Regions from separate parts of the Bradyrhizobium sp. BLXBL-01 genome, predicted to be linked through region 3. Evidence: predicted binding sites of a transcription regulator. Region 3 holds the regulator's gene; each other region holds the start of a gene.
The links. Region 3 encodes HrcA, which represses chaperone genes, less so after heat shock. Its sites were predicted from a motif close to GTTAGCACTCNCNNNNNGNGAGTGCTAAC; they were not measured.

Region 1 (10,331 bases), 920 kb from region 3:
AGCGTCGAGCGGTGGCCGATCGAGACGATGGTGGCTTGCGGCAGCTTCTCCGCCAGCAGCCGGTAGAGCCGGGCTTCCGACGGCTCGTCGAGCGAGGCGGTAGCCTCGTCCAGGAACAGATAGTCCGGCGCATGCAGCAGCGCGCGCGCAAGCCCGAGACGCTGCTGCTCGCCCAGCGAGAGCATCCGGTTCCAGTGGCCGTCCTCCGCGAGCCGTTCGGCGAGATCGGGCAGCCCGACCGCGATCAGGGCGTCGCGGACCTGCGTGGCCTCGAACGCGCCGGACGCTGCCGGATAGACCACGGCATCGCGCAACATGCCGAGCGGGAAATAGGGCCGCTGTGGCAGCATCATCAGCTTGGCCTTCTCCGGGATGACAACCGTGCCGGTGCCGAACGGCCAGATGCCGGCGATGGCCCGGAACAGCGTGGACTTGCCGGAGCCGGACGGCCCGGTCACCAGCACGCGCTCCGAGGCCTGAATGGTGAAGGCCTTGGCGGCCACCAGCGGGGTGCCGTTGGGCAGGTTCACGCAGAGCTGCGCGAGATCGACATGGCGCCCGGCGACCTCCAGCGTGATGGCCGGCTCATGCGCCGGCAAATTGACGGCCGAGGCGACCGACATCTCGAAGCCATCGAGACGGGCAACGATCGAGCGCCATTCCGCCAGCGACCGGTAGGCCGTGACGAAGAACGACAGCGCACCTTGGACGCTGGAGAAGGCGGATGCGGTCTGCATCATGTCGCCGAGCTGGATCTTCTTGGCGAAGAACGCCGGCGCCACCAGCACGTAGGGAAAGAGCACGGCGGCCTGCTGGTAGCTGGCCGTGAACGCGGTGAGGCGCTTGGTCCGGCTCATGATGCCGTACCAATTGGCGATCACGAAGCCGAAGCGATCGAGCAGGCGGGCACGTTCGGCGCCTTCACCCCTGAGCAGCGCGATCTGCTCGGAATTCTCGCGCACGCGGACGAGGTTGAAGCGGAAGTCGGCTTCATAACGCTGCTGCTCGAAATTGAGGTTGACCAGCGGCGAGCCGATCCAGTGCGTCAGCGCGGTGCCGAAGATCGCGTAGATCAGCGCGCCCCAGCACAGATAGCCGGGGATCGTGACATCGGTGCCGAACAGGCGCAGCGGCGCGGCGTTGGAAAGGCCCCAAAGGATGATCACGAAGGAAAACAGCGTCACGATCGACGAGAGCAGGCCGAGCCCGATGGTCAGCGTCTGCTCGACGAAGTTCTTGACGTCCTCGGTGATGCGCTGGTCCGGGTTGTCGGCCGCATCGCCCTTGAGCTGCATGCGATAATGCGTCGAGCCCGCCAGCCACTCGCCGAGATAATGTCGCGTCAGCCATTGCCGCCAGCGGATCTGGAGCCATTGGTTCAGGTACAGCTTGTAGACAGCCAGCGCGATATAGGTCGAGGCCAGCGCGACGAAGATCCAAATCTGCGTGACGAACGCGTCCCAGTCGCTGTTCTGGAGCGCGCTGTAGAACCGGTTCTGCCACTGGTTCACCAGCACGTCGATCGCGACCAGCGCCAGCTCCATCGCGACCACCGCCGCGAGCAGGCCGCGGCCGGCCCATTTGTCCTCGGATCGGAAATAGGGGGCGGCGATTCGCCAGACGATCGCGAGCGTGGCGCTGATGTTCTTCACAGAGCAGGATCTCCTCGGGGGATGTGCACAAATGCCCGGAGCCAAAGACCTGAGGCAACGGCGAAAATGGGCGCACTTAGACTAAAGTCGCAAGGTCTGCAATTTGCGTTGGCTTGTCGCAGCTTGCAACCCTAGCATGGGCTTCGATGCCGCGGGGTGGGGTGCCCCGGGATTTCGCGACCTTGTGAGCGGCCGGGAACCGCTGCATTCACGAGGAATTCACGTCCAACGCGGGGGTTATCGCTCTCAGCGTCAAGCAGGACCGGCTCTCCACGCGGGCCGCCTGCCGCAAACATGCGTGGGAGAGGAAGACCATGTGGAATCAAATCTATGACCCGCTGCACAGCCCGGTGCTGTCGACGATCGCGGCGGCGGTGCCCGTCGTCACGCTGCTGGTGCTGATCGCGAGCGGTCGCGTTCAGGCGCACATCGCCGCCGTCATCGCCGTGATCGTGACCAACCTGATCACGATCTTCGTCTTCACCATGCCGGCGAACATGTCGATCCGCGCTTCGATGCTGGGGATCGTCACCGGGTTCTTCCCGATCGGCTGGATCGTTCTCAACGTCATCTTCCTCTACCAGGTCACGGTGACCACCGGGCGCTTCGAGCTGCTCAAGCGCGCGGTCGGCGGGGTCACCGAGGACCGGCGGCTGCAATTGCTGCTGATCGCGTTCTCGTTCGGCGCGTTCTTCGAAGGCGCCTCGGGCTTCGGCACGCCGGTCGCGATCACGGGCGCGGTGCTGATCGGGCTCGGCTTCTCGCCGCTCGCGGCCTCCGGCCTGTCGCTGATCGCCAACACCGCGCCGGTCGCCTATGGCGCGCTGGGCACGCCGATCCAGGGCCTCGCCTCGGTCACCGGCCTCGATCCCTACATCCTCGGCGCGATGGTCGGACGGCAATTGCCCTTCTTCTCGCTGATCGTGCCGTTCTGGGTGGTGTGGGCCTTCGCGGGCTGGCGGGGCATGAAGGACGTCTGGCCGGCGATCCTCGTCACCGGCGTGTCGTTCGCGATCCCGCAATACGTGATCTCGAACCACATCAATCCCTGGATCGTCGACATCGGCGCCTCGCTGATCTCGATGGGCGCGCTGATCCTGTTCCTGAAGGTGTGGCAGCCGAGGCAGCTCTGGCTGTCGCCGGCGCTGCGCGGCCGCGACGAATCGGCCGCCACGATGGCGGCGGCGAAACCGCTCGACAAAACCCCGCTGACGCAGAGTGAGCTTTTCAATGCGCTGCTGCCGTGGATCATCGTCTGCATCGTGATGCTGGTCTGGGGCAACGGCGCCTTCAAGGCCTGGGCGAACGCGATCTTCGTCTGGAACTATCCCGTTCCCGAGCTGCACCAGATGATCAACAAGATGCCGCCGGTCGCGCCAGGGCCGACGAAAGAGAGCGCGGTGTTCGCCTTCACCTACCTGTCCTTCACCGGGACCGGCATGCTGATCGCCGCGATCATCTCCGGCCTGTTGATGGGCGTCGGTCCGGGCAAGCTTTTGACCGAATATGGCCGCACCATCCGGCTCTGCGCGATCTCGCTGATCACGATCTCGGCGATGCTCGCGATCGGCACCTTGACGCGCCTGTCCGGCGTAGACGCCACGCTTGGTTTGGCGTTCGCCGCCACCGGCGTGCTCTATCCCTTCTTCGGCACGCTGCTCGGCTGGCTGGGCGTCGCGCTGACCGGATCGGACACCGCCTCCAACGTGCTGTTCGGCAACCTGCAGAAGATCACCTCCGAGCAGCTCGGCCTGTCGCCGATCCTGATGGGCGCAGCGAACTCCTCCGGCGGCGTGATGGGCAAGATGATCGACGCGCAGTCGATCGTGGTCGCCTCCACGGCCACCAATTGGTACGGCCATGAAGGCACCATCCTGCGCTTCGTGTTCTGGCACTCGATCGTGCTGGCGTGCCTCGTCGGCGTGCTCGTGACGTTGCAGGCCTATGTCTGGCCGTTCACGGCGCTGGTTCTGAAGTAGCGGACTGCGCCGCGTCCACAAATCCCCGCGAGGTTCGTCCCCGCGGGGATTTTTTGCACCTTCCGCGAACCTTCTCAACGGCACGGCTGTCCTATAGAAGGTGCCGCAAATCAGGTCGGTCGAGAGGTCTCATGGTTTCGCTTCTGCGCTTGCTGTGTGCGGCGGTTGCAATGCTCGCGATGTCCACGCTCGCGCGTGCCGAGGAGGGGTTTCCTTTCGGCACCGAGATGACGCTGGAGGCGTTGCCGCAAGCGGGCTCGAAGCGGATTCCCAACATCGAGATCGGGGACAATGGCGAGGTCGTGCTGGAGCTCTGGTGCAAGGGCGGCAAGGGCCAGTTCTCGGTCGCCGGCAACACCGTGATCTTCGTCCCCGGCCAGATCCAGGACCGCAACTGCCCGCCGGCGAGAGCGCAGGCCGATGACGAGCTCGTCGCCGCCCTCGCCAGCGTCGAGACCTGGAAGCGCCAGGGCGACGTGCTGACGCTGATCGGCCCGAAGCCGCTGCGCTTCAGGACGACGGGGAACTAAAATCGCAGGCAGCGCTCTCGTGTCCCGGACGCGGTGCGGCACGAAGTGACGCTCCGCAGAGCCGGGACCCAGGCTCTTTCTACAATCTCGTGTGTGGCCTCTGGGCCCCGGCTCGCAGCGCTTCGCGCTACGTCCGGGGCACATCAGGTCACTTCCACACCGACTTGTCGGCATCCCAGCGCTGGCCCTTCAGCTCCTTGACGAGCGCCTCGATCGAGCCGTTGTCGTCGGGCAGATCGCCTTCCTCGTCGGCCGAAGCGTCGTCCGACAGATTGAGCCTCGCCCCGCTGCCCTCGTCGGCCGTCGTCGTCGCCGGGCTGCCGATCCAGAGCATGAGCTTGTCGGTGGTGCCCGGCTTGTCGGGCGAGACCAGCCCTGCGACCTCGATCGTGTCGGTGAGCTCGAGCGCCGGGAAATCCTGGTTCGGCCGCTTGAACACCAGCTTGAGCTTACCGGTGGCGGGGTTGAAGTTCTGCGAGACCGGCTTTGCCGCGAGCGTCCTGCTCAGCACGTTCGCGACCGCCGTTGCCAGCTTGCCCTTGTTGATCTTGTCGCCCTCGCGCCAGTCCGCCGCGGTGAAGCGGATGGTGCGGTCCATTTCGGTCATGCCCGCGGTCCAGCCTGCGGCGGTGACGCCGGGCATCGCCTTGAATTTCGCCAGCAGCGCGCCGGCGCGCTCCGGATCGACCGACATGGTGATGGTCTGCTCGCCCGCGCGCAGCGCGTCGCAACCGACATTGAGGCTCGCCAGCGTCACCTCGACCTCCTGGCCCTTCAGGCTCTTCAGGAAGTCGGTCGCCGCGTCGAGCTTGACCTTGACCGCGATCGCTTCCGGCGAGACGTCGGTGAAATCCTTCGGCTGCGGCGTGATGCCGTCGTCTGAGGTCTGACTGTCCAGGAATTCCTTTTCGCTGAGATCGGAATTGTCCGGCGAGGTGACCTCGGTCACCGCCTGGCCGATCGCGATCTGGCCGCGGAATTCGAACATGTCGCCGGACTGCTTGCGCGTCAGCTTGACGCTGACCGGCGACTTCTCGCCGACGCTTTGCGTCGTTCCCGTCAGCGTCTGGCCCGCGACCTGGAGGTTGACGACGAAGCGGTCCTTGCGGTCGGAATTTTTCGCGATGGGGTAGCAGACGTCGAGCACCGCCGCGGTCACAGTCTTGCCCTGGCGCGTCTCCTTCAGGATCACGTCGGCGTTGCCGTCCATCAGCCCGTCGATCGAGGTGAAATAGCGCGTCTCGGTTCCGCCCGGCGCGGTCGCCTTCGGCGACAGCTTCATCTGGGCGGACGCCTGCGGCGGAACGGCGAGCAGGGCCGCCAGAACGGCCGTCGAACAGACCAGAAGCGCACGCATTGATGACATCCTCGCGCAACGGGCATGATCCGGAAAAGTGTGAAGCGGTTTCCCGAGAGGATCATGCCCAAACAATCGAATCGGCGCGTCACCGTAGTGGGTTTTGGCCGCTGGTTGAATCGGAAAGCGAAACAGGCAGGATCGGCAAAAAAGAAGGCCGCCCGGAGGCGGCCTTCGCAACTCTGTCACGGAACGGAGGCTTAGAAGCCGCCCATGCCGCCGCCGGGGGGCATGGCGGGCGGAGCTTCCTTCTTCGGCAGCTCGGCGACCATGGCTTCGGTGGTCACCAAGAGGCCGGCCACGGAGGAGGCGTCCTGCAGCGCGGTGCGCACCACCTTGGCGGGATCGATGATGCCCTTCTCGACCATGTCGACATAGTCCTCGTTCTGGGCGTCGAAGCCGAAGGTCTCGGACTTGTTCTCCAGGATCCTGCCGACCACGATCGAGCCTTCCACGCCGGCGTTCTCGGAGATCTGGCGGATCGGGGCTTCCAGCGCCTTCAGCACGATGTTGATGCCGGCCTGGACGTCGTCATTGGCGTTGGTGAGACGGCCGACCGCCTTCTTGGCGCGGAGCAGCGCGACGCCGCCGCCGGGGACGATGCCTTCCTGCACCGCGGCGCGGGTGGCGTTGAGCGCGTCCTCGACCCGGTCCTTCTTCTCCTTGACCTCGATCTCGGTGGCGCCGCCGACGCGGATCACCGCGACGCCGCCGGCGAGCTTGGCGAGGCGCTCCTGCAGCTTCTCGCGGTCGTAGTCCGAGGTGGTCTCCTCGATCTGGGCCTTGATCTGGCCGACGCGGGCCTCGATGTCGGGCTTCTTGCCGGCGCCGTTGACGATCGTGGTGTTCTCCTTGTCGATCACCACCTTCTTGGCGCGGCCGAGCATCTTCACCGTGACGTTCTCGAGCTTGATGCCGAGCTCCTCGGAGATCAGCTGGCCGCCGGTCAGGATCGCGATGTCCTCCAGCATGGCCTTGCGGCGGTCGCCGAAGCCCGGCGCCTTGACGGCAGCGACCTTGAGGCCACCGCGCAGGCGGTTGACGACCAGGGTGGCCAGCGCCTCGCCCTCGACGTCCTCGGCGATGATGACGAGCGGCTTGCCCGACTGCACCACGGCTTCCAGCACCGGCAGCATGGCCTGCAGGCCCGAGAGCTTCTTCTCGTGCAGGAGGATGTAGGCGTCCTCGAGCTCGGCGGTCATCTTCTCGGCGTTGGTGACGAAGTAGGGGCTGAGATAGCCGCGGTCGAACTTCATGCCCTCGACGATATCAACCTCGGTCTCGAGCGACTTGTTCTCCTCGACGGTGATGACGCCCTCGTTGCCGACCTTCTGCATCGCCTGGGCGATCATCTTGCCGATGGCGGCATCGCCGTTGGCGGAGATGGTGCCGACCTGGGCGACCTCGGAGGAGGCGGCGACCGGCTTGGCGCGCTTCTCGATGTCCTTGATGACGGCGGCCACCGCGGTGTCGATGCCGCGCTTGAGGTCCATCGGGTTCATGCCGGCGGCGACGGCCTTGGCGCCTTCGCGCACGATCGCCTGGGCCAGCACGGTCGCGGTGGTGGTGCCGTCGCCGGCGAGGTCGTTGGTCTTGGAGGCGACCTCACGCACCATCTGGGCGCCCATGTTCTCGAACTTGTCCTCGAGCTCGATCTCCTTGGCGACGGTGACGCCGTCCTTGGTGATGCGGGGGGCGCCGAAGCTCTTCTCGATGACGACGTTGCGGCCCTTCGGGCCGAGCGTCACCTTGACGGCGTTGGCGAGAACGTCGACGCCGCGCAGCATGCGATCGCGCGCGTCTCCGGAAAACTTGACGTCTTTGGCAGCCATGGTCTGCAATCCCTCGTGTTACGTGATGTGTCTTGTCTAGTCGCGGCGGAACGATGGATGCCCGGATCGCCTGGATCCGGGCATGACATTCAGCGGCCGTTCAGGCGGATGGCCTTAGGCCAGCACGCCCATGATGTCCGACTCCTTCATGATCAGGAGCTCTTCGTTGTCGATCTTGACCTCGGTGCCCGACCACTTGCCGAACAGCACGCGGTCGCCGACCTTGAGGTCGATCGGGATCAGCTTGCCGGTCTCGTCGCGGCCGCCGGGGCCGACGGCGACGACCTCGCCCTGGGACGGCTTTTCCTTGGCGGTGTCCGGAATGATGATGCCGCCCTTGGTCTTTTCCTCGGCGTCGATACGTTTGACCACGACACGGTCATGCAGCGGACGAAATTTGGATTTAGCCATGACGTTTCCCTTTGGAGGCTCGCTTCGGAAGTAGTGGGGTCGGTGGGGCGGCGCTTCCGTCCACCCTCTCGTCGAGGATCGAACGGCGCGCTTAGCAATCGGGCTTTCCGAGTGCTAATAGTGGGTCCGGAAATATGGCTTGGCCGCGATCCTGTCAAGCAAAGGTGGTTAAGCGGTTGTTGAGGCGGATATAGGATGGTGGCATTGGAAACTCGCTCGGGGCGCCGGCTTAGAGAACGACGTCATTGCTCCGGCAGCGATTTTGCGCTTGGCTGCTCGAGGGGTGCGGCCATGGTCTTGTTCGGGGGAATGCCATGATCAGTTCGGCTCACGCGCGCACGGTTGCCAATCTGGCGGCCGCCTCTTGTCTGGCGCTGCTGCTGGGCGCCTGCGGCGGCGGCTTCAGCCTGCCGTCCCTCACGTCGTCCTCGCCGCCGCCCGAGGCCGAACCGGGCGTTGCGCCCGAAATGCCGGCCACCATCCGCGGCGACGAGATCGTCGGCCGCTGGGGCCTCGCCTCGTTCCAGAACCCGGCCGACCGCGCCCGTACCGAGAAGATGGCGCGCGAGCAATGCAAGAATCCCTACGTGATCACCGCCGGCTCCTCCGGCGGCGTGATCATGCATCTCGCCGACCAGGCGACGCCGCAGGAGCTGCGGCTGAAGGGCTCGCCGAGCGGCAAGAACTACATCGGACCGGCCGGCCCGACCCCCGGCGAGCAGGATCGCGAGATCGTCTCCTTCGACGGTCGCGTCATGATCACCCGCTTCATCGACAAGGACGCCGCTACCCGCTACGGCAACATGGTCTACGTCCGCTGCGCGCCGAGGGCGTGAGGCAGCCCTTGGCCTAACGTTTCGTCATTGCGAGCGGAGCGAAGCAATCCAGACTGCCTCCTGGGAGACAGCCTGGATTGCTTCGTCGCTTCGCTCCTCGCAATGACGAAAAACAAAAAACGCCGGCCCCAAGGCCGGCGCTTTGTTATTTCTATATCGCCCCCGTTCAGTCGAACAGCGCGTCGATGTCGTCCTGCGAGGCGTGGCCGACGTCGCCGGCGAGCTTGGGGCCGTTGAGGAGCTTCTCGTCCTCGCTGCGGCTGTCGACCGGCGCCGGCACATGGGACTTGATCGCGTCGACGCCGCCCCAGATCTCCATCATCGCATTGATGTGCTGCTCGATGAACTTCATCGTGGTCATGACCTTGCTGATGCGCTGGCCGGTCAGGTCCTGGAAGTTGCAGGCTTCGAAGATCGAGATGACGCGTTCCTGGATGTCGTCGGCAAGGCGCTTCTGCTGATCGACCGAGTCCACCTTGGACATCGCGCTGGCGGCCTGGTCGATCGATTCCGCGGCTTCGAGGATCTGCTGGGTCGCCTGCTCGGTGCCGCCGACCACCGCGCCGAGCTCGCCATTGACCTTGGCCATCTCGCCGCCGTCGAAGCTCTTGCCGTGCAATGTCGCGATCTCGCGCTTGGTGCGGTCGATGGCGTCGTGGATGAGGTCGAGCTCCACCTTCAGCTTCTCGCACTGCTCGATCTGCGCCCGGTAGGTCTCGAGCATGGTGCGCGCTTCGGACAGCTCGTGGGCCGTCGACGCGTCGATCGCCGCCATGGCAGCGCTGCCGGACAGCGGGGCCGCGACGATGCCCTTCGCCATCTGGGCGCGGATCGCGCGCAGCTCGGCCATGATCTCGCTATGCATCGGGATTGCCTCTTCGGTTACGTCCAAAATCGGCATCTCGCCACCGGCGATATCCTCGACGCGAAAACGCTTGCGGTGAACAGCCATCAGGATACTCCCCCCACCTCACTCACGCGTCTTTGTAGGCAGAAGCGATTTAACACGAAGTTCACAACCGGAACTGTTGTGCGGCGTCGCGCGACGCGGTGCAAAGAAGCGATTAACCATGGCCGCGCTGCGTTCATCGAAAATAAACGCTGATCGCCAAATTGCCGGCGCGCTCGCGACGTGGTGAATCGAAACGCGCTTTCCGTTTACCAAACAAAACGGCTTTTGCTCTTTATTGACCACGTCGAAGGGCGCGGATCAGCCACCGGCTCTCCACGACGCATGTGATCTAGACGAAACAGTACAGAGTACGTCGATGTTCAAGAAAATGTCTGTCGCGCTGCTCGGCAGCGCTTGCACCATCATGGCCGGCGCGAACGAGGCCAGCGCCTTCGACAACAGCGTGCCGAACGATCCGCCTGCGGTGCTCTACCAGCCGCGCGTGCCGCCGGCGCCGGTGCGCGTCGCGTCCAATTCCAACATGGGCGGCGGCTTCATCGAATTCCTGTTCGGCGATGGCCCCGGCCGCGGCCCGGCCTACGCGCCGGAGCAGCCGGTGTATCAGCAGCAGCCCGGCTATTACGACCAGCGGCGCTTGCCGCCGATGGGCGAGCCGCAGATGCAGGGCGGCTATCAGCAGGGCGCGTCTCTCCAGCAGGAGGCGGTCGATCCGCGGCAGCGTCCGTTCGATCCGAGATTCGAGAAACAGCTCGTTGACTATAGCGGCAAGGAAAGTGCCGGCACGATCGTGGTCGATACGCCGAACAAGTTCCTCTATCTCG
Region 2 (10,331 bases), 3.0 Mb from region 3:
GCACCAGCGAGAAGCGGATCACGACGCTGATTGTGTCGGCCGCACCGAGAATCGCGAGCGACAGCACCGACAGCCACATCCAGGACGACAGCGCGAACACGATGGTGGCGAGGCCGAACACGATCACCGCCTGGAACATGCGCAGGCCCACATGCCTGGAGATCGCGTGTCGCGCCAGCACCATGGTCATCAGCAAGGCACCGACGGCGGGCGCGGCGCGCAGCACGCCGAGCCCGACCGGGCCGGTCTGGAGGATGTCGCGGGCATAGATCGGCAGCAGCGCCGTGACGCCACCGAACAGCACGGCGAACAAATCGAGCGAGATGGTGCCGAGGATTGCCGGGTTGCTGCGAATGAAGCGGACGCCGGCGAAGATGTTGTCGGAGTCCATCCCCTCCCTTGCGATCGCCTGCGGGCGCGGACGGATGAAACCGGTCAAAATCATCCCCAACACCCAGAACAGGACCATCACGGCATAGGCAAGGTGCGGGGCGATTGCGTAGGCGATGCCGCCGAGCGCAGGTCCCGTGATGGTCGCGACCTGCGCCGCCCCACTGGAGACGGCGGTGGCGCGCTGGAGCGAGCCCTGCGGCGCGATCAGCGGCAGCAGCGCCGCCGTGGTCGGGCTCTCGAACGCGCCGGCGATCCCGAGCAGGAAGGTCGCGATGAAGATCTGCACCTCGCTGACCGCGCCGAGATAGGTGATGGTCGCGAGATAGAGCGCGGTCGCGGCCTCCACCAGCTGGCAGAGCTGGACCACGCGCTTGCGCTCGTAGCGGTCGGCGGCGTGGCCTGCGACGAACACCAGAAGCGCCGTGGGCAGGAACTGGACGAGGCCGACCATGCCGAGGTCGAAGGCCGAGCCGGTGAGATCGTAGATCTGCCAGCCGATCGCAACCGCCGCGATCTGGCTGGAGAAGCGCGACAGGCTGCGCGAGAGCAGGAAGAACAGGAAGGCGCGGTGGGCGAGAAGCGCGCCGGCGCTGACCGGTCGATGTCCGGATATTGGCTGCTCTGGCATCGCCTGTCGGGTCACCCTCGGACCGCTCTTTCCCTCGATGTCGAAGGCCTCCCGCGTGGCCGAGGTGGCCCCGCTTGTCAACACTGGGGCGTTTCTGGCCGGTCCCGGCATTGCCTTTGCAGCGCAGGCGCGGCCATAATCATTGAGGGTTTGGGGACACCATGCTGCGCTTGCAATCGGCACTCGGCATTTTCGCATTGCTGTTGATCGCCTTCGCGCTGGCGGAGAATCGGCGCGCCGTGTCGCTGCGCCAGGCGGCGATCGGCCTCGCCGCGACCTTCGTCACCGCCCTCGTGCTGCTGAAGCTGCCGGTCGTCGCCCATGCCTTCGGTGCCATCAACGACGCGGTCGGCGCGATCTCGGCGGCTTCGCGGGCCGGCTCCGCCTTCGTGTTCGGCTATGTCGGCGGCGGAGCCCTGCCCTTCGACCTGAAGGCGCCCGGCGCGGACTTCATCCTGGCGTTCCAGGCGCTGCCGATCGTGCTGGTCATGAGCGTGCTGACGACGCTGTTGTTCTATTGGCGCGTGCTGCCACCGATCGTCCGCGGCATGGCCTGGCTGCTGGAGCGTACGCTCGGCGTCGGCGGCGCGGTCGGTCTCTCGACCGCCGCCAACATCTTCCTCGGCATGGTCGAGGCGCCGCTGTTCGTGCGGCCGTATCTGGCACAGATGACGCGCAGCGAGTTGTTCCTGGTCATGACCGGCGGCATGGCCGGCATCGCCGGCACGGTGCTGGTGCTCTATGCGACGCTGCTGGCCCCGCTCATCCCCGACGCCGCCGCGCATTTCGTCATCGCCTCCGTGCTCGGCGCGCCAGCGGCGATCCTGGTCAGCCTGATCATGGTGCCCGAAACATCCGACAAGCGCACCGGCGGCGCGCTGGAGGATCCGGAGATGGAGGTCGCCAGCACGATGGACGCGATCGTCAAAGGCACCAGCGCGGGGATCGAGCTGCTGATCAACATCGTCGCGATGCTGCTGGTGCTGGTGGCGCTGGTCTACCTCGTCAACGCAATCCTCGGCCTGCTTCCACACATCGGCGGCGCCGCGATCTCGCTGCAGCGGCTGCTCGGCCTCGTCATGGCGCCGGTGTGCTGGCTGATGGGGTTGCCGTGGGATCAGGCGATCACCGCCGGCAGCCTGATGGGCACCAAGACCGTGCTCAACGAATTGATCGCCTATGTCGACTTCTCGAAGCTGCCGCCCGATACGCTCGATCCGCGCTCGCGCCTGATCATGCTTTATGCGATGTGCGGCTTCGCCAATTTCGCCAGCCTCGGCATCATGATCGGCGGCTTAGGGGTGATGGCGCCGGAGCGGCGCGAGGAGATCAACGCGCTGGGGCTGAAGTCGATCGTGTCGGGGACGCTGACGACGTGCCTGATGGGCGCGGTGGTGGGGGTGCTGGCGTAGGCTCTCTCTACCGTCATTGCGAGCGAAGCGAAGCAATCCAGGCCGTTTCCGTAGATACATTTCTGGATTGCTTCGCTTCGCTCGCAATGACGGCGGAAGGAACGTACGGCTCAACCGCATAGTTTCGATTTCTGCAGGATACGGCGCACCTCGGGCATCTTGGCACGGCATGGCTCGGCGGCCATGGCCTTCGCTTCGCTGGTTCGCCCCTGCGCCCACAGCAACACCGCCATCAAGCCCTGCGCCCCCGCACGCACCGGCCCGCCCGCCACGTCCGAAGCTGCGAGCGCCATGGCGGTTCGCGCTTCCGTCTCGGCGGCACTAAGGTTCGCTTTTTCCAGGAAGAAGACCGCACGGTACACGTGAGCCCGCGCGTCTTTCGGGTAGCGGGTGACGAGATCGAGCGACCGTGAGACCATCTCGTCAGCCTTCACCGGCACTTCCGAGGCGCGGATATAGTGCGCGGCGTCGGCCATGTAAGCCGAATAATGCGCGGCGGCGAAGCCGGCGCAGATGAGAGATCCGATGGATCCTGCAAGCAAGGTCATGCTCGCACTTCGCGGCAGGCTGTCATAGGACCAGAAGGCCAGCCACGGCGTGACGGCGAGCGCGGCGCCGGCCACGGCACCGCCTGCATGCGCATAATAGTTGACGTTGCCGGACGCGCCGAAGGCAAGCGGCAGCAGTGCGGGAACCCCGAAGAACAGCGACGTCTTCAGCCTCGATATGGTTTGATCGGCGTCCGCTTCTGGATCGAAGCTCGCGACGAACAGCGCGGCGATCAGCCCGGTGATGGCGCCGGATGCCCCGACGCCGACCGTGCCGGGACCGTTGCCCAGCAGCGAGCCGGCCTCGCCGGCCAATGCACTGGCAACGAAGATCAGCGCGAACCAGCCGCGGCCGATCAGCGACTCCAGCCTGACGCCGACGATGAACAGCGCCACGCAATTGCTCACGAGGTGCCACCCGCTGCCATGCAGAAGCGGCGCAAGGCCGATCCGCCACCACTCCCCCCTCCCGACGACGAGATCGTAGCCGGACGCGCCCTGAGCGATCAGCGAGCGGACATCGAGGTCGCCGTCCCGCGCAATGTCGACGGCCAGACTGCGTTGCAGAGCGAAGATCAGGAGCAGAGCGAAGATCAGGCCAAGGGTGAGGAAGGGGATATCGGCCAGAAGCTTGTTGTCGGCAAAAAGCGTCTCCTCGCTTGACGAGGGCTTCTCCACAGCGATCGGCGCGGCTGCGGGTTGAAACAATGCTCTTGGAGCTGGCGCTACGGTGCCGCGTCGGCCAAAAGTGTTGGTCGCCATGAAAGCATTTCCCGCGTTGTCACAGCCTTGAGTTGACGCGAGAGGTGTTTTCGACTGGTTAGCACCGAGTTTGCGGGGCGGCCGAAATCATCCCGATTGCTGACCGCCCGGTTTCGCGGATCGACCGCATTTTAGCGATCAAGGGTCGCGCTTACGCCTTCAACTCCACCGTCTTGAACTCAGCGGGGAGGATCACCTCCAGCAGCTCCACGTCTTCCGAATAGTCCAGGATCATGTGCCTGATCTTCGGCGGCTGGGTCCAGGCGCTGCCTTGCTTCATCAAGGTCTCGCCCTGTCCGTCCATATAGGTCTTCACCCACCCCTTGAGCACGTAGACCATCTGGAATTCGACGTCGTGATAGTGGAGCTTGGAGACCTCGGCCGGATTGCAGGGGCCTTGCAAGCGGATCACATGCGCCTGCGCCAGGCCATGGGTCGCCTCGGCGATGCCGAGATCGCGGTACTTCGCGTAGGTGCGCAGGCCGTCGGCCTTGAAGTCTTCCTCGCGGTGATGGCTGACGGCGATGCGCTGCTTCGGACGTGCGGGCTTCTTCGGGGCGGCAGTGCGCGCCTTCGCCTTCACGGCCTTGCGTGCAGAGGATCGCGCCGCCGCCTTGGCGCCGCTCCGCTTCTTGACCGCGGTCTTCATTGCAGGCCTCGATGCCTTTTGCTTGGCCATTGTCTGCCTCCCTGTTCTGAGCCGCGCCCGTCGCACCGGTGTGGCCCGAACGCCAGATTACCCAGTCGTGGGCGAAGCGGCAATTGCGGGCTGATTGTGCTGAGTAGCGCCGCATCTGCGCTTACCCTCCCCTGGAGGGGGAGGGTCGATCGCGCGAAGCGCGAGCGGGGTGGGGTGATCTCTCCACTCGGACACTGTTCGACGTCGAGAGACCGTCACCCCACCCCGTCTCACATTTCGCTCCGCTCAATGTGAGCCGACCCCCCCTCCAGGGGAGGGTAAGAGGCTGTTGGCCAATCACGCGATCTCCGCATCGATCGTAGCTTGCCCCAGGCTGTCGTGGCGAGCGGCCGTCGTCTCGTCTTCGTTCTCGCGCTGAACTAGTCTCACCGGGGAAATCCGGGGAATGATTCATGGGCAGCAATGTCGGTCAGCGTGCATTTCAAAATGCCCGGCTTCAGAAACGGCAAAAGGCCGAATCGCTACCCTTGCTCGGGCAAGCGCTCGAATTGCACAAGAAGGGACGCCTGCCCGAGGCCAAGGCTGCCTATCGCCAGCTCCTGCAGATCGCACCCAATCAATTCATCGCCCTGCATATGCTCGGCGCCCTGGAGTCCGATGCGAAGAACTATCAGCAGGCCGAGATCCTGCTGAGCCGGGCGGTTGCCGCGGATCCGCGATCGGCCGAAGCCCATATGAGCCTGGGCGTCGCGCTGAACGGGCTGAAACGTCACGCTGAGGCCCGCGAGATTTATCGCAAGGCCCTCGCCTTGCGGCCCAACTACGCCCTCGCCCTGTCCAATCTCGGGAACGCGAGCGCAGCCCTTGATCGCTACCAGGAAGCGCTCGAGAGCTACGATCGGGCGCTCGCCATCGACGGAAACCTGGCCGAAGCCCACAACGGCCGGGGCTCTGCGCTCTGCCGTCTGCGCAACTACGACGAGGCGCTCGCAAGCCTGAACCGCGCGCTCGCGATCAAGCCCGACTATGCGGCGGCGCTGGCGAACCGCGCCGTTGCACTCCGGGAGCTGCAGCGATTTGACGAGGCCATGGCGGATTGCAATCGGGCGATCGCCCTAGCCCCTGACGACGTGAACGGATGGCTCTGGCGCGCCAATGTCTTGCTCCAGACCCAGCAGATGGCCCAGGCATTGGCCGATTGCGAAAAGGCGCTCGCGATCGCGCCCGATTCCGATCAGGCTCACCTGGTGCTGGGCCTCTGCCTTGCCGGGCTCGGCCGGGTCGACGAAGCCCTGGCCAGTTTCGACAGAGCCCTCGACATCCGGCCCGACCTCGAGAGCGCGATCTCCAGCAAGATCTTCGCGCTCGACTTCGTGCCGGACGCGAGCGTCGCGCAGCATCAGCAGGCGCGACGCGTATGGTGGGAGCGGATCGGCGCGAAACTCGCGTCAGAAGCGGCGGCACCGCATGACAACAGCCGCGATCCGGATCGCCGCCTGGTGCTGGGCTACGTCTCGTCGGACTTCAACGCGCATTCGGCCGCGTTCATTTTCAAGCCCGTGCTGCAACACCATGATCGGGCCCAGTTCGAGATCGTGTGCTACTCGTGCTCGTCGAAAGTGGACGCGACGACACGCGAATTTCAAGCCATCGCCGATCGCTGGCGTGATGCCTCGCAATGGAGCGACGATCGCCTTGCCGCCCAGATTCGCGACGATCGCATCGATATCCTGATCGATCTGTCCGGCCATACCAGAGGAAACCGCCTCGGTGTATTTGCGCGCAAGCCGGCACCGATCCAGGCGCACGGCTGGGGCCACGGCACCGGCACCGGACTGCCGACGATCGACTATCTGTTCTCGGATCCGGTCGGGATTCCTTCGGCGGTTCGGCCTCTGTTTGCAGAGACGGTCGTCGACCTGCCGTGCTTCGTGACCCTGGCGCCGCTGCCTGCCGGAATTGCGCAGGGCAAGACGCCGGCGCTCTCGAACGGCTTCGTCACATTCGGTGTCTTCAACCGCATCAGCAAGATCTCGGACGAGGCAGCGGCAGTCTGGTCCAGGATTCTCGCGCGGGTGCCGGGCTCGCGACTGCTGATCAAGGACGTTGCGCTCGACGATCAACTGGTCCGCGACAAGCTGCTGGCGCGATTTGCGGCGTGCCGATTGCCGGCCGAACGCGTCGATCTGCTTGGAGCCACCTTGCGGGACGAGCATCTGGCATCGTTCAACCGCATCGACATTGCCCTCGACCCGTTCCCGCAGAACGGCGGCGTCAGCACATGGGAAGCCCTGCAGATGGGCGTGCCCGTGGTGGCGAAGCTGGGGAGCAGCCTGCCCGGCCGCGCTGCCGGGGCCATCCTCACCGCGCTTGGCCTGCCGGACTGGGTCGCCGACAGCGAGGAGGCCTATGTCGAGATCGCGGCCAGCCGTGCGGCTGAGATTGGCGAGCTCGACCAATTGCGCCGCGAATTGCCCGCAACGATCAACGCCGCGGCCGCGGGCAACCCCGTCGCATATGCGCAAGCGGTGGACGAGGCCTATCGCGCGATGTGGACGCGCTATTGCAGCGGCATCTGATTGGGAGATCTAGTAGGGTGGGCTAAGCGTAGCGTGCCCACCATTGCCAGATATTGCGCAGAGATGGTGGGGTGGGCACGGCGCGCGAAGTGCGCGCCTTTGCCCACCCTACGAGACCGCTGCGCTGTTCAATGCAGCCGGAACACGCCGTCGACGGCGCGGAGCTCGGCCGGCTTGATCAGCTTGCAATGTGCCACCGTGACCGAGTGGAGGGGACCGTCGAGCTTCTCCTGCCAGAACGCCAGGAAGTCGGTCAGCGCGGGGAATTTCGGAAACATGTCGTAGTTCTGCCAGACATAGGTCTGCAGCAGCGAGGGATGATCCGGCATCCGATAGAGAATTTGTGCCGTCGTCAGCCCGTAGCCCAGCATCTGTTTCCGGAATTCCTCGGAAACGCCCCCAACGCGCAGTCCCATGCCAAACCTCCTTTGCAGGAGCGCATTTGCGGGGGTGGCCTGTCCGTGCCCCGGGAGCCACCCGGAAACGATGCGCTCACATGAGAGAAATGTGACGCAAACTGACAACTCATCTCAAGCCCAAAAGTTTAACAAGCTGTTGAAATTCAATGCTTTAGCAGCAGAGACGACTCCGTGCTAATACGGCCTCCCAAGCGGCCTCGAAGAGGCCTCCGAGGCTGGTTAACGATGGCAAAGGGTTTCTGGCAGTCCGCGCTTTCGGCTGCTAATTTTTCTGCTACAAACCCTTGCCCCCGCAAAATTCCTGTCCTATTTCAGCGTCGCCCGTGCTAGCACTCACGGGCAACGATTGCTAACAACCTCAAAACCTCAACCCGAGCAATTGCTTAGGAGGACTGCATGAAATTCCGTCCGCTTCACGACCGCGTCGTGGTCAAGCGCATCGACGCCGAAGAGAAGACCGCTGGCGGCATCATCATTCCCGACACTGCCAAGGAAAAGCCCTCCCAGGGCGAAGTCGTCGCCGTTGGCCCCGGTGGCCGCGACGAAGCTGGCAAGCTGATCCCGATCGACCTGAAGGTCGGCGACCGCGTGCTGTTCGGCAAGTGGTCCGGCACCGAGGTCAAGATCGACGGCCAGGACCTGCTGATCATGAAGGAGAGCGACGTGATGGGCGTTCTCGAAGTCAGCGAGTCCAAGAAGAAGGCGGCTTAAGAGCCCCTCTCCTCCCTCCAGTCAAACTCACCTAAGGAAAACTCCAGATGGCAGCCAAAGAAGTCAAATTCTCGGTTGAAGCGCGCGACAAGATGCTGCGCGGCGTCGACGTTCTCGCCAACGCGGTGAAGGTCACGCTCGGTCCGAAGGGCCGCAACGTCGTGCTCGACAAGTCGTTCGGCGCTCCCCGCATCACCAAGGACGGCGTCACCGTCGCCAAGGAGATCGAGCTCGACGACAAGTTCGAGAACATGGGCGCGCAGATGGTGCGCGAAGTCGCCTCCAAGTCCGCTGACGCGGCCGGCGACGGCACCACCACCGCCACCGTGCTGGCCCAGGCGATCGTGAAGGAAGGCGCCAAGTCGGTCGCCGCCGGCATGAACCCGATGGACCTCAAGCGCGGTATCGACCTCGCGGTCGAGGCCGTCGTGGCCGACCTCGAGAAGAACTCGAAGAAGGTCACCTCGAACGACGAGATCGCCCAGGTCGGCACCATCTCGGCCAACGGCGATGCCGAGATCGGCAAGTTCCTCGCCGACGCCATGAAGAAGGTCGGCAACGAGGGCGTCATCACCGTCGAGGAAGCCAAGTCGCTCGAGACCGAGCTCGACGTGGTCGAGGGCATGCAGTTTGACCGCGGCTACATCTCGCCCTACTTCGTCACCAACGCCGACAAGATGCGCGTTGAGATGGACGACGCCTACATCCTCATCAACGAGAAGAAGCTCTCCTCGCTGAACGAGCTGCTGCCGCTGCTCGAGGCCGTGGTGCAGACCGGCAAGCCGCTGATCATCGTCGCCGAGGACGTCGAGGGCGAAGCGCTCGCGACCCTGGTCGTGAACCGTCTGCGCGGCGGCCTGAAGGTCGCGGCCGTCAAGGCTCCGGGCTTCGGCGATCGCCGCAAGGCCATGCTGCAGGACATCGCGATCCTGACCGGCGGCCAGGCGATCTCGGAAGATCTCGGCATCAAGCTCGAGAACGTCACGCTCAACATGCTCGGTCGCGCCAAGAAGGTGATGATCGACAAGGAGAACACCACGATCGTCAACGGCGCCGGCAAGAAGGCCGACATCGAGGCGCGCGTGGCCCAGATCAAGGCGCAGATCGAGGAGACCACCTCGGACTACGACCGTGAGAAGCTCCAGGAGCGTCTCGCCAAGCTCGCGGGCGGCGTCGCGGTGATCCGCGTCGGCGGCGCGACCGAGGTCGAGGTGAAGGAGCGCAAGGATCGCGTTGATGACGCGATGCATGCGACCCGCGCGGCCGTGGAAGAAGGCATCGTTCCGGGCGGCGGCGTCGCCCTGCTCCGTGCCTCCGAGCAGCTCAAGGGCCTGCGCACCAAGAACGACGACCAGAAGACCGGCGTCGAGATCGTGCGCAAGGCGCTGTCGGCGCCCGCTCGCCAGATCGCGATCAACGCCGGTGAAGACGGCTCGGTGATCGTCGGCAAGATCCTGGAGAACAAGGCCTACAATTACGGCTTCGACTCCCAGACCGGCGAATATGCCGACCTCGTCAAGAAGGGCATCATCGACCCGACCAAGGTGGTCCGCACCGCGATCCAGAACGCAGCCTCGGTGGCCGCGCTCCTGATCACCACGGAAGCCATGGTCGCCGAGCTGCCCAAGAAGGGCGGCGCCGGCCCCGCGATGCCCCCGGGCGGTGGCATGGGCGGCATGGACTTCTGAGTCTGGCCGTTCAGGCAAAGTCGAGACACGCGAAACCCCGGCAGCGATGCCGGGGTTTTTGTTTGGGGGCGATGCACGTCAAAGTGGTAAAATGGTGGCGCGACGAAGTCGCGAACCCGGAATCCATTTCACCACTTGCTCATGGCCCACTACGTCTATCTCCTCGCCAGCAAGAAATACGGCACGCTCTGGCGTGACGAACGACATCGTTCGCCGTATCCATGAACATAAGAGCAAAGCCGTCGCCGGTTTCAGCAAGAGATACTCTGTCGACAGGCTCGTTTGGTTCGAAATCTACGACGATCCCCTAACTGCCATCGCGCGCGAGAAGGAATTGAAGAAGTGGCGACGGGAATGGAAGGTCCGGCTTATTGAGGAGAAGAATCCCCAGTGGATCGACCTATATCCACAAATCGCGAGCTGAGCTTGCAGATTGATGGATTCCGGGCTCAGCGCTTCGCGCTGCCCCGGAATGACAGCCCGGATAGAGCGCGCGCAACCAAGCGCTGCGCGCTGCCCCGGAATGACGGGGCGCCTCACTCCACCTTCCC
Region 3 (10,331 bases):
GGCAGAACGGCCAGTGCACGTAGACGCCGAAGGCTTCGGATTCTTGTTTTGACGCGTTTTCCTGGCGCGAACCGGTATCCACTTCGCTCGAAAACGCTCTAGCGCGGCTCAAGGCAGATCTCCGCCAGTTTCACGAAGGCGCGGGCGCGATGCGACAGGCCTAGGCCAAGCGGCGGCAGGCCGTGTTTTTCGATGCTTTCCATCTCGCCGAAGGTTCGCGTGTGCCCGTCCGGCAGGAACATCGGGTCGTAGCCGAAGCCGGCCGTGCCGCGCGGTGGCCAGATCAGCGTGCCGTCGACGCGCGCCTCGACTTCCTCGCGATGATCGTCGGGCCAGGCCACGCAAAGCGCGGAGACGAAGTGGGCCCTGCGCTTGTCCGGCGTGGTGGCGCCGCGCTCCTGCAGCAGGCGCTCGATCTGCGTCATCGCCGCGTTGAAATCCTTGGATGGACCGGCCCAGCGCGCGCTGTAGATTCCCGGCGCGCCATCGAGCGCGTCGACGACGATGCCGGAATCGTCGGCGAAGGAGGGAAGCTTGGTCGCCTGCGCCGCGGCGATCGCCTTGATCGCGGCGTTGCTGCGGAAATCGTTGCCGGTTTCCTCGGGCTCGTCCAAGCCGAGCTCGCCGGCCGACACCGCCTCGATCCCGTACGGCGCGAGCAGCTCCCTCATCTCGGCGAGCTTGCCGGGATTGTGGGTGGCGATGACGAGCTTGTCCGTGATTCGGCGGTGCATGGGCCTATTGACTACGCCACGGCCAGTTTCTGCAAGTCCACCAGGCGCGCGATGCCCTTCTGCGCCAGGGCGATCAGCTTCAGGAACTCGTCCTGCGTAAACGGCTCGCGTTCCGCGGTGCCCTGCACCTCGATGATGCGGCCGTCGCCGGTCATGACGAAATTCGCGTCGGTCTCGGCTTCCGAATCCTCGGCATAGTCGAGATCGAGCACCGGCGTGCCGTTGTAGATGCCGCAGGAGATCGCGGCGACGTTGTCACGCAGCACGTTGGTCTTCACCATGTTGCGCGCCTTCATCCAGTTGAGGCAATCGGCAAGCGCGACCCAGGCGCCGGTGATCGAGGCCGTGCGGGTGCCGCCGTCGGCCTGGAGCACGTCGCAATCGACCGTGATCTGGCGCTCGCCGAGCGCTTCGAGATCGACGATGGTGCGAAGCGAGCGGCCGATCAGCCGCTGGATCTCGACCGTTCGGCCGCTCTGCTTGCCGGCGGAGGCCTCGCGGCGGGTGCGTTCGGAGGTCGCGCGCGGCAGCATGCCGTATTCGGCGGTGACCCAGCCGCGGCCCTGGCCCTTCAGCCACGGCGGCAGGCGCTCCTCCAGCGTGGCGGTGACCAGCACATGGGTGTCGCCGAATTTCACCAGGCACGAGCCTTCCGCATATTTGACCACGCCGCGCTCCAGCGTCACGGGGCGCAATTCGTCGGGCGCACGGCGGCTTGGCCGCATGGGAAATCTCCAAAACTCACGGGAAAAGGCTGTTCGCGGTGCTTGTAGGTGGGGCGGGGGTGGGCGGCAAGGGCTTATTCACCTCCTGGCCGTCGGCCTGCAAACGCCGCGCTTGTCAGAAGCGGCCCGGATGGACAAATTATAAGTATCTGAGAGGAGTTACCGTCTGTGGCCCATCACGATCCGATCCATCTGATCGCGCCGCGCGCAGGCCTTGCCCAGCTCAACGAGCGTTCCCGCGACATCTTTCGTCAAATTGTCGAAAGCTATCTCGCGACCGGTGAGCCGGTCGGCTCGCGCAACATTTCCCGCCTGATCGCCATGCCGCTGTCGCCGGCCTCGGTCCGCAACGTCATGGCCGATTTGGAACAGCTCGGCCTGATCTATGCCCCGCACACCTCCGCCGGCCGGCTGCCGACGGAACTGGGCCTGCGCTTCTTCGTCGACGCCCTGATGCAGGTCGGCGACCTCAATGAGGCCGAGCGGCAGTCGATCCAGAGCCAGCTCTCCTCCGTCGGCGAGGCGCAATCGGTCGAGGCGGCGCTGGACCAGGCCTTGATGCGCCTCTCCGGCCTGACCCGGGCCGCCGCCGTCGTGCTGACGCCAAAATCCAATGCCCGGCTGAAGCACATCGAATTCGTCCGCCTGGAACCGGAAAAAGCGCTGGTCATCCTGGTCGGCGAGGACGGCCAGGTCGAAAACCGCGTGCTGACGCTGCCGCCCGGAGTTCCCTCCTCGGCGCTGACCGAGGCCGGCAATTTCCTCAATGCGCGGATCCGCGGCCGCACCCTGGCCGAGGCGCGGCTCGAGCTCGAGACTGCACTCGGCGAGGCCCGAGCCGAGCTCGATCAGCTGACACAGAAAGTGATCTCGGCCGGCATCGCCAGCTGGTCCGGCGGCGAGAATGAGGACCGCCAGCTCATCGTCCGCGGCCATGCCAATCTGCTCGAAGACCTGCATGCGCTGGAGGATCTGGAGCGCGTGCGGCTGTTGTTCGACGATCTCGAGACCAAGCGCGGCGTGATCGACCTGCTCGGCCGGGCCGAGACCGCCGAGGGTGTGCGGATCTTCATCGGCTCGGAGAACAAGCTGTTTTCCCTGTCGGGCTCCTCCACCATCATCTCGCCCTATCGGGATGCCGCCGGCCACATCGTCGGCGTTCTCGGTGTGATCGGCCCGACGCGGCTGAATTATGCCCGCGTGATCCCGACCGTGGACTACGCCGCCCGCATCGTCAGCCGCCTGTTGGGGGGCTGACCGGCCTTTCCGCCGATCACGGGCGCTTGATTTTCGTGGGCTTAAGCACGATATCCGGGCCAACATCCCTGAAACGAGTTCGAGACCAGAGCCGATGACCGAGCAAGACCGGCAACCCGAAGACACGACTGCAGCGACCGGCGAGCCCGTGGTGTCGAAACCCTACATCATGCCCGACGATCCCGAGCCCGGCGCGGTCGAGACGTTGCAGAAGGAAGCCGCCGAGGCGCGCGACCGCATGCTGCGGACGCTGGCCGAGATGGAGAACTTGCGCAAGCGCACCAGCAAGGAGGTCGCCGACGCCCGCCTCTACGGCATCACCGGCTTCGCCCGCGACGTGCTCGATATCGCCGACAATCTTCAGCGTGCGCTCGATGCCGTTCCGGCCGAAGCGCGTGCCGCGGCCGATCCCGGCCTGATCGCGCTGATCGAGGGCGTCGAGCTCACCGAACGCTCGCTGCTCAACGCGCTGGAAAAGCACGGCGTGAAGAAGCTCGATCCCTTGGGCCAGAAGTTCGACCCGAACTTCCACCAGGCGATGTACGAAGTGCCCGATGCGTCGGTGCCGTCGGGCACCGTGGTGCAGATCATGCAGGCCGGCTACACCATCGGCGATCGCGTGCTGCGCCCGGCGCTGGTCGGCGTCGCCAAGGGCGGCGCAAAGGCTGCGTCTGCGGCGAACAACAACAACGAGCAGAGCGGCGCGGCGAACTGAGTCTCAGGCCCTCATGGTGAGGAGCCGCGCCCTTGCGCGGCGTCTCGAACCATGCAGGCCCGGCTCTGGCAGCTCGGCCTTCATCCTTCGAGACGCGCGCGAAGAAGCGCGCTCCTCAGGATGAGGGTCTTCCAGTGTTGCGCGCTGCTTACGCGCTCACCGCGATATCCGCAGACTGAATCCGCTTCACGCCGGCCTTGGCCATATCGGCCCAGGCCTTTGCCAGCGAGCCCTGCGTGTCGATGCCGCGGCAGGCGTCTTCCACCACATAGACCTCGAAGCCCGCCTTGCGTGCGTCGAGCGCGGTCCAGGCGACGCAGAAGTCTGTCGCGAGGCCAGCGACGAAGACGCGCTTGATCTTCCGGCCCTTCAGGTAGCCGGCGAGCCCCGTCGAGGTCTTGCCGTCAGCTTCGAGGAAGGCCGAGTAGCTGTCGACGTCCTTGTGAAAACCCTTGCGGATGATGAGCTCGGCGTGCGGGATCGAGAGGTCCTTCGACAGCGCCGCGCCGTCGGTGCCCTGCACGCAATGGTCCGGCCACAGCACCTGCTTGCCGTAGGGAAGATCGACCGTTTCGAACGGCTTCTTGCCGGCATGAACCGACGCAAACGAAACGTGGCCCGGCGTGTGCCAGTCCTGCGTCAGCACCACGTTCGCAAATGCCTTCGAGATCTTGTTGATGACCGGCACCACCTGCTCGCCTTCCTTCACCGCGAGGCTACCGCCGGGCAGGAAGCAGTTCTGCACGTCGATCACGAGCAGCGCGGATGCATCGTCCGGCTTGATCGATGCGGCCGCGAGCAGCGCGGTTGGCGCCAGCGTCGCCAGCGCCGTCGTTCCAAGCATTGCCAAGACTTGTCGCCGAACCAGCATGTATGCCTCCCTCCAGGATGATCCAACGGGAGGAAGCCTAGTTCCGTTCGTGTACGAACAGAAGCCCGAAAATGCAGCCGGCTTTGATGAGCGGTTGGGCTGATCGCCCCAACATCATCGTCATCCCGGGGCGCGCAAAGCGCGAGCCCGGGATCCATAACCACAGGGAGACGTGTGGCGAAAACTCTTCGTTGGTACTGTTATCCGACTGCAACCGTGAGGTCACGCGGTATGGATCCCCGCCCCCGTGCGCAATTGCGCACTAGGCGGGGATGGCACTGAATGTGCTGAAGCCCCGAGCCTCACCCCTTCGGCTGAATCCCGTCGCGCACGGCGCGGAAGCGGGTGAAGGCGGCTTGCCACTGGTCGCGCGGGGCGCTGGCGATGATGCGCAGCGAGGTGCCGCCGGTGGAGAAACGGATCCACTGCACCACGGTAACAGGGGTCTTGTCCTTGCCGCTGACGCCGTCGATCCGGGTCTCGAAACCCTGCTGGCCGTTGATGCGGATCGGCTCGGACATGGTGATGCGCGACTCGCGCACGCCGGGAATCTGGCGCGCTGCCTCCTGGGCGAAGCGGGCGCGGTCGTCTGCGGCTTGCGGGGTGGCGCCGATCAGGCCGAGGATGATGAACGGCTTTGACTCGTAGCCGGCGCTCTCGTCACCGTCGGCCAGGATGATGCTGGAGCCCGGTGCCAGCGTCCGGACGTCCTTGAAGTCGGCGAGATCGGTGATCTTGAACGGCAGCAGTGCGAGCTGCTCTTCGGCCGACACCTGCCTGCGCGTGGTGGCGCTCGCGAACATCTGTCGCACCGCCTCGTCCGTGTAGATCTTGGTCGCATTCTCCGGGATCTGCACCGCGACATAGCCGGAGAAGCCGGCGCCGGGCACGATCATCGAATAGCGCTTCACCGGCGTATCGCCGGCCTTGCCGCTTTCGGTGGTGAAATAGGCTAGACCCGCGGGGGTCTCGACCTTGTCCTGCTTGACGCCGCCCGTCCCGCCGGGATTGGAATTGAAGGCGCTCACGACCTCGCCATAGGCCGCCGGCGGCAGCTCGGTGACCAGCACCTTGACGCTGCCGTCCTCGCTCTCGAAGCCCGGAAAGGTCTTGGCCGTGCTGAGGCCGATCAGCGGCACCATGCCGAGACGCAAGCCGGGCGGAAACACGGCGTCGGCGGCGCAGGCCGGAAGCGCGGAAGCGGCGAGGAGGGCGAGCGCGGCGAGGGGGCGGATCAGCTTCATGAGCACTCTGATTGGTTCACATTGAGGCCGTTCGATGGTTGGCCACCGGGCCGCTTTGTCGCGCGAAGCAGCGCTCGCGGCTGCCCGGCCGGTCCGCCTTTTACCGGGTTTGGGCTTGCGGTAACAGGGCGACCCGGGCCCGCGGGTGCAGGGGCTTGCCGAGGCCCGGACCTGTTAATATTTCCTCACCCGCAAGGGCGGTTGAGCCCGGATATCACCTTCCAAAACCCAATGTTTTAGCGGCAGAAACGTAGCTTCGGTCCTTGCGGGCCCCTCCCCCCCTCCTATATGAGCCTCAATCATCGCAATATCGCGGATGTTTGATCTTAGGGGGTTTCGGTTCGGGTGCCTCTTGGGCCCAGCCAACCTGCCGCAAAAAGAAGGATATCAGGACCATGGGAAAGGTCATTGGGATCGACCTCGGCACCACGAATTCGTGCGTCGCCGTGATGGATGGCAAGAACGCCAAAGTCATCGAGAATTCCGAAGGCATGCGCACGACGCCTTCGATCGTCGCCGTCACGGATGACGGTGAGCGCCTCGTCGGCCAGCCGGCCAAGCGCCAGGCCGTCACCAATCCCGAGCGCACCTTCTTCGCAGTGAAGCGCCTCATCGGCCGCCGCTACGACGACCCGATGGTCGAGAAGGACAAGAAGCTCGTTCCCTACAAGATCGTGAAGGCTTCCAACGGCGACGCCTGGGTCGAGGCCGACGGCCAGACCTACTCGCCCTCGCAGGTCTCGGCGTTCATCTTGCAGAAGATGAAGGAGACCGCGGAAACCCATCTCGGCCAGAAGGTCGAGCAGGCCGTCATCACCGTTCCCGCCTACTTCAACGACGCCCAGCGCCAGGCGACCAAGGACGCCGGCAAGATCGCGGGCCTTGAAGTGCTGCGCATCATCAACGAGCCGACCGCGGCCGCGCTCGCCTATGGTCTCGACAAGACCAAGGCCGGCACCATCGCGGTATACGACCTCGGCGGCGGCACGTTCGATATCTCCATTCTCGAAATCGGCGACGGCGTGTTCGAGGTGAAGTCGACCAACGGCGACACCTTCCTCGGCGGCGAAGATTTCGACATGCGCCTGGTCGGCTATCTCGCCGACGAATTCCAGAAGGAGCAGGGCATCAACCTGCGCAACGACAAGCTCGCCCTGCAGCGTCTGAAGGAAGCCGCTGAAAAGGCCAAGATCGAGCTGTCCTCGACGACGCAGACCGAGATCAACCTGCCCTTCATCACCGCGGACCAGACCGGCCCGAAGCATCTGACGATGAAGCTCACCCGCGCCAAGTTCGAGGCGCTGGTCGACGACCTCATCCAGAAGACCGTCGAGCCCTGCCGCAAGGCGCTGAAGGACGCCGGCGTCACCGCCGGTGAGATCGGCGAGGTCGTGCTGGTCGGCGGCATGTCGCGCATGCCAAAGGTCCAGGAAGTCGTGAAGCAGCTGTTCGGCAAGGAGCCGCACAAGGGCGTCAACCCGGACGAAGTCGTGGCGATCGGTGCCGCGATCCAGGCCGGCGTGCTCCAGGGCGACGTCAAGGACGTGCTGCTGCTCGACGTGACCCCGCTGTCGCTGGGCATCGAGACGCTGGGCGGCGTGTTCACCCGCATCATCGACCGCAACACCACGATCCCGACCAAGAAGAGCCAGGTGTTCTCGACGGCTGAAGACAATCAGAATGCCGTCACCATCCGCGTCTTCCAGGGCGAGCGTGAAATGGCGGCCGACAACAAGATGCTCGGCCAGTTCGACCTGATGGGCATTCCGCCGGCCCCGCGCGGCATGCCGCAGATCGAGGTGACCTTCGACATCGACGCCAACGGCATCGTCAACGTTTCGGCCAAGGACAAGGCCACCGGCAAGGAGCAGCAGATCCGCATCCAGGCCTCCGGCGGCCTGTCGGAAGCCGACATCGAGAAGATGGTCAAGGACGCCGAGGCCAATGCCGAGGCCGACAAGAGGCGCCGCGAGGCCGTCACCGCCAAGAACGAGGCGGATGGTCTGGTGCATTCGACCGAGAAGGCCTTGGCCGAGCACGGCTCGAAGGTTGCCGAGAGCGAGCGCCGCGCCATCGAGGATGCCGTCAGCGACCTCAAGGAAGCGCTGAAGGGCGACGATGCCGAGGCGATCAAGGCCAAGACCCAGACGCTGGCGCAGGCTTCGATGAAGCTCGGCGAGGCCATGTACAAGCAGCAGGCCGAGGCCGACGCCAAGAAGGACGCGGCCAAGGACGACGTCGTCGACGCGGAATTCACCGAGGTCGACGACGACAAGAACAACAAGAAGTCCGCTTAAGCCCCGAGAGGGTGACGATGCGGACGGCTTGGACCCCACACACGCTACCGGCCTCCTCCCTCGCGGGGGAGGCCGTCGTGTCGGGACGGGGCGAGGCGCCCGTTACGATCAATCAATTCCCGACCGTTATGCTGAACGCAGGCACGGTGCCCTCTGCCGCAAGGCGGAAGGCTGCCTATATCGTCGCTTGGCGACGTCGTTTTGCTCCAACTTGAATCGCGATTGGATAGACCGAGTCCCACATGTCCACGTCCACCAAGCGCTGCTATTACGAGACCCTCGAAGTCGAACGCGACGCCGACGAAGGCAAGCTGAAATCGTCGTTCCGCAAGCTCGCAATGAAATTCCATCCCGACCGCAATCCGGGGGATGAGACCAGCGAAGTCAAGTTCAAGGAAATCAACGAGGCTTACGAGGTCCTGAAGGACAAGGACAAGCGCGCCGCCTATGATCGCTACGGCCACGCCGCGTTCGAGCAGGGCGGCGGCTTCGGCGGCGGCGCTGGTTTCGGTGCGGGCTTCGCCTCCTCTTTCTCTGACATTTTCGAGGATCTGTTCGGCATGGCCGGACAGCGCGGCCGCGGCGGCCGCGAGCGCGGCGCCGACCTGCGCTACAACATGGAAATTACGCTCGAGGAAGCCTTTGGCGGCAAGACCGCGCAGATCGAGATTCCGGTCTCGGTCACCTGCGAGGCCTGCTCGGGCATCGGTGCCAAGGCCGGCACCAAGCCGAAGACCTGCTCGACCTGCGGCGGCGCCGGCCGCGTGCGACAGTCGCAGGGCTTCTTCACGCTGGAGCGGACCTGCCCGGGCTGTCAGGGCCGCGGCCAGATGATCGAGGACGCCTGCCCGTCCTGCTCGGGACAAGGGCGGGTGACCCGCGAGCGGACGCTCTCGGTCAACATTCCGCAAGGCGTCGAGGACGGCACACGGATCAGGCTCGCCGGCGAGGGCGAGGCCGGCGTCCGCGGCGGGCCGCCCGGCGATCTCTACATCTTCCTGTCGCTGGCCCAGCACCAGTTCTTCCAGCGCGACGGTGCCGACCTGCATTGTCGCGTGCCGATCTCGATGGTCACCGCCGCGCTCGGCGGCGAATTCGAGGTGCCGACCATCGAGAAGGGCAAGACCAAGGTGAAGGTGCCCGCCGGCACCCAGTCGGGACGCCGATTCCGCATTGCATCAAAGGGCATGCCGGTGCTGCGGTCGCGCCAGATGGGCGACATGTACGTTCAGGTCATGGTCGAGACCCCGCAGAACCTGACCAAGAAGCAGCAGGAATTGCTGGCCGAGTTCGAAAAGCTCTCCTCCGGCAACACCCAGCCGGAAGCCGAGGGTTTCTTCGCCAAGGTCAAGGATTTCTTCGGCAATCGGGCGAATTGACTCGTCTTGACCGTATCGCCTCCGGCCTATACGTCTTTATGACCATTTTCTGACACGCCGCGGTCCCGCGGTTCCGTCCGGTCCCGACATGCCATTGCCATCGTCCGCGCGTGCGTTGAAGAAGCCTCGTCTTGACGACGAGGTGCGCTTTCTCAGGTCGTGGATCGAAAAGCCCCTGCACATGGGCGCGGTGATGCCGTCCGGCAAGCTGCTGGCGCGGACCATGGCGCATTATGTCGATCCCGATTCCGACGCACCGGTGGTCGAACTCGGACCCGGCACCGGCGCCATCACCTCCGCGCTGATCGAGCGCGGGGTCGACCAGAAGCGTCTCGTTCTCGTCGAATACAATCCCGGCTTCTGCGCGCTGCTGCGTGACCGCTACCCGCAAGCCAAGGTGGTGCAGGGCGATGCCTATCGCCTGCGCGATACGCTCTGGAATGTCTTGAGCGCGCCGGCCAGTGCGGTCGTGTCCGGCCTGCCGCTCGTCACAAAACCGATGCTGACGCGGCTGCGGCTCGTCCGCGATGCCTTCACCGCTCTCGCGCCTGGTGCGCCGTTCATCCAGTTCACCTATGCGGTGGTGCCGCCGATCCCGAAATCGCTGCCCGGCGTGTCCACAGAGGCCTCGGAACGGATCTGGATGAACCTTCCGCCGGCCCGCGTCTGGGTGTATCGCAAGCATTAATTCCGCCGGCTCCTCCTTTGCGCGGCGGGCTCGTTTCGCCGAACGCGTGGGATTGGATGCCAGCTCCCAAGATCCTGATCATTCCCGGCTCGCTGCGCACCGGCTCGCACAATGCGAAGCTGGCGGCGGTGGCGGCCTACGAATTCGCGCAGGCCGGCGTCGACGTCACCCGCATCTCGCTCGCCGATTTTCCGCTGCCGATCTACGACGGCGATCTCCAGGCCAAATCCGGCGTGCCCAAGCACGCGATCAATCTGAAGCGCATGATCGGCGCGCATCACGGCGTCCTGATCGTCTCGCCCGAATACAACGCCTCGGTGCCGCCGCTGCTGAAGAACGCGATCGACTGGGTCAGCCGGGTGCACGAGCTGCACGAGGCGCGCGGCGAGGTGTTCCGCAAACGCGTCTTCGCGCTTGCCGG

Region 1: ACNJYA_RS34940 (co-chaperone GroES) is a predicted target of HrcA. The motif match lies at 7,852-7,880, and genes of this name have one in related genera.
Region 2: ACNJYA_RS14850 (co-chaperone GroES) is a predicted target of HrcA. The motif match lies at 7,707-7,735, and genes of this name have one in related genera.

What each region holds. Positions count from the first base shown of each region.
Region 1 is NZ_CP182471.1:7,545,094-7,555,424, reverse strand. Features, by position in the region: gene ACNJYA_RS34965 (ABC transporter ATP-binding protein/permease) at 1-1,652, opposite strand, end outside; gene ACNJYA_RS34960 (L-lactate permease) at 1,967-3,631, shown strand; gene ACNJYA_RS34955 (META domain-containing protein) at 3,763-4,161, shown strand; gene ACNJYA_RS34950 (hypothetical protein) at 4,310-5,518, opposite strand; gene groL (chaperonin GroEL) at 5,719-7,350, opposite strand; gene ACNJYA_RS34940 (co-chaperone GroES) at 7,465-7,761, opposite strand; gene ACNJYA_RS34935 (hypothetical protein) at 8,076-8,597, shown strand; gene ACNJYA_RS34930 (protein phosphatase CheZ) at 8,764-9,549, opposite strand; gene ACNJYA_RS34925 (L,D-transpeptidase family protein) at 9,866-10,331, shown strand, end outside.
Region 2 is NZ_CP182471.1:3,243,575-3,253,905, reverse strand. Features, by position in the region: gene ACNJYA_RS14885 (MFS transporter) at 1-1,021, opposite strand, end outside; gene ACNJYA_RS14880 (NupC/NupG family nucleoside CNT transporter) at 1,183-2,433, shown strand; gene ACNJYA_RS14875 (rhomboid family intramembrane serine protease) at 2,544-3,389, opposite strand; gene ACNJYA_RS14870 (hypothetical protein) at 3,408-3,644, shown strand; gene ACNJYA_RS14865 (cupin domain-containing protein) at 3,895-4,422, opposite strand; gene ACNJYA_RS14860 (tetratricopeptide repeat protein) at 4,836-6,962, shown strand; gene ACNJYA_RS14855 (usg protein) at 7,091-7,378, opposite strand; gene ACNJYA_RS14850 (co-chaperone GroES) at 7,778-8,092, shown strand; gene groL (chaperonin GroEL) at 8,140-9,780, shown strand; partial or broken gene ACNJYA_RS14840 (GIY-YIG nuclease family protein) at 9,922-10,204, shown strand; gene lepB (signal peptidase I) at 10,317-10,331, opposite strand, start outside.
Region 3 is NZ_CP182471.1:218,119-228,449, forward strand. Features, by position in the region: gene hemW (radical SAM family heme chaperone HemW) at 1-82, opposite strand, end outside; gene rdgB (RdgB/HAM1 family non-canonical purine NTP pyrophosphatase) at 99-734, opposite strand; gene rph (ribonuclease PH) at 746-1,459, opposite strand; gene hrcA (heat-inducible transcriptional repressor HrcA) at 1,628-2,716, shown strand; gene grpE (nucleotide exchange factor GrpE) at 2,811-3,431, shown strand; gene pncA (bifunctional nicotinamidase/pyrazinamidase) at 3,580-4,302, opposite strand; gene ACNJYA_RS01060 (hypothetical protein) at 4,605-5,546, opposite strand; gene dnaK (molecular chaperone DnaK) at 5,942-7,843, shown strand; gene dnaJ (molecular chaperone DnaJ) at 8,086-9,222, shown strand; gene ACNJYA_RS01075 (class I SAM-dependent methyltransferase) at 9,311-9,910, shown strand; gene ACNJYA_RS01080 (NADPH-dependent FMN reductase) at 9,967-10,331, shown strand, end outside.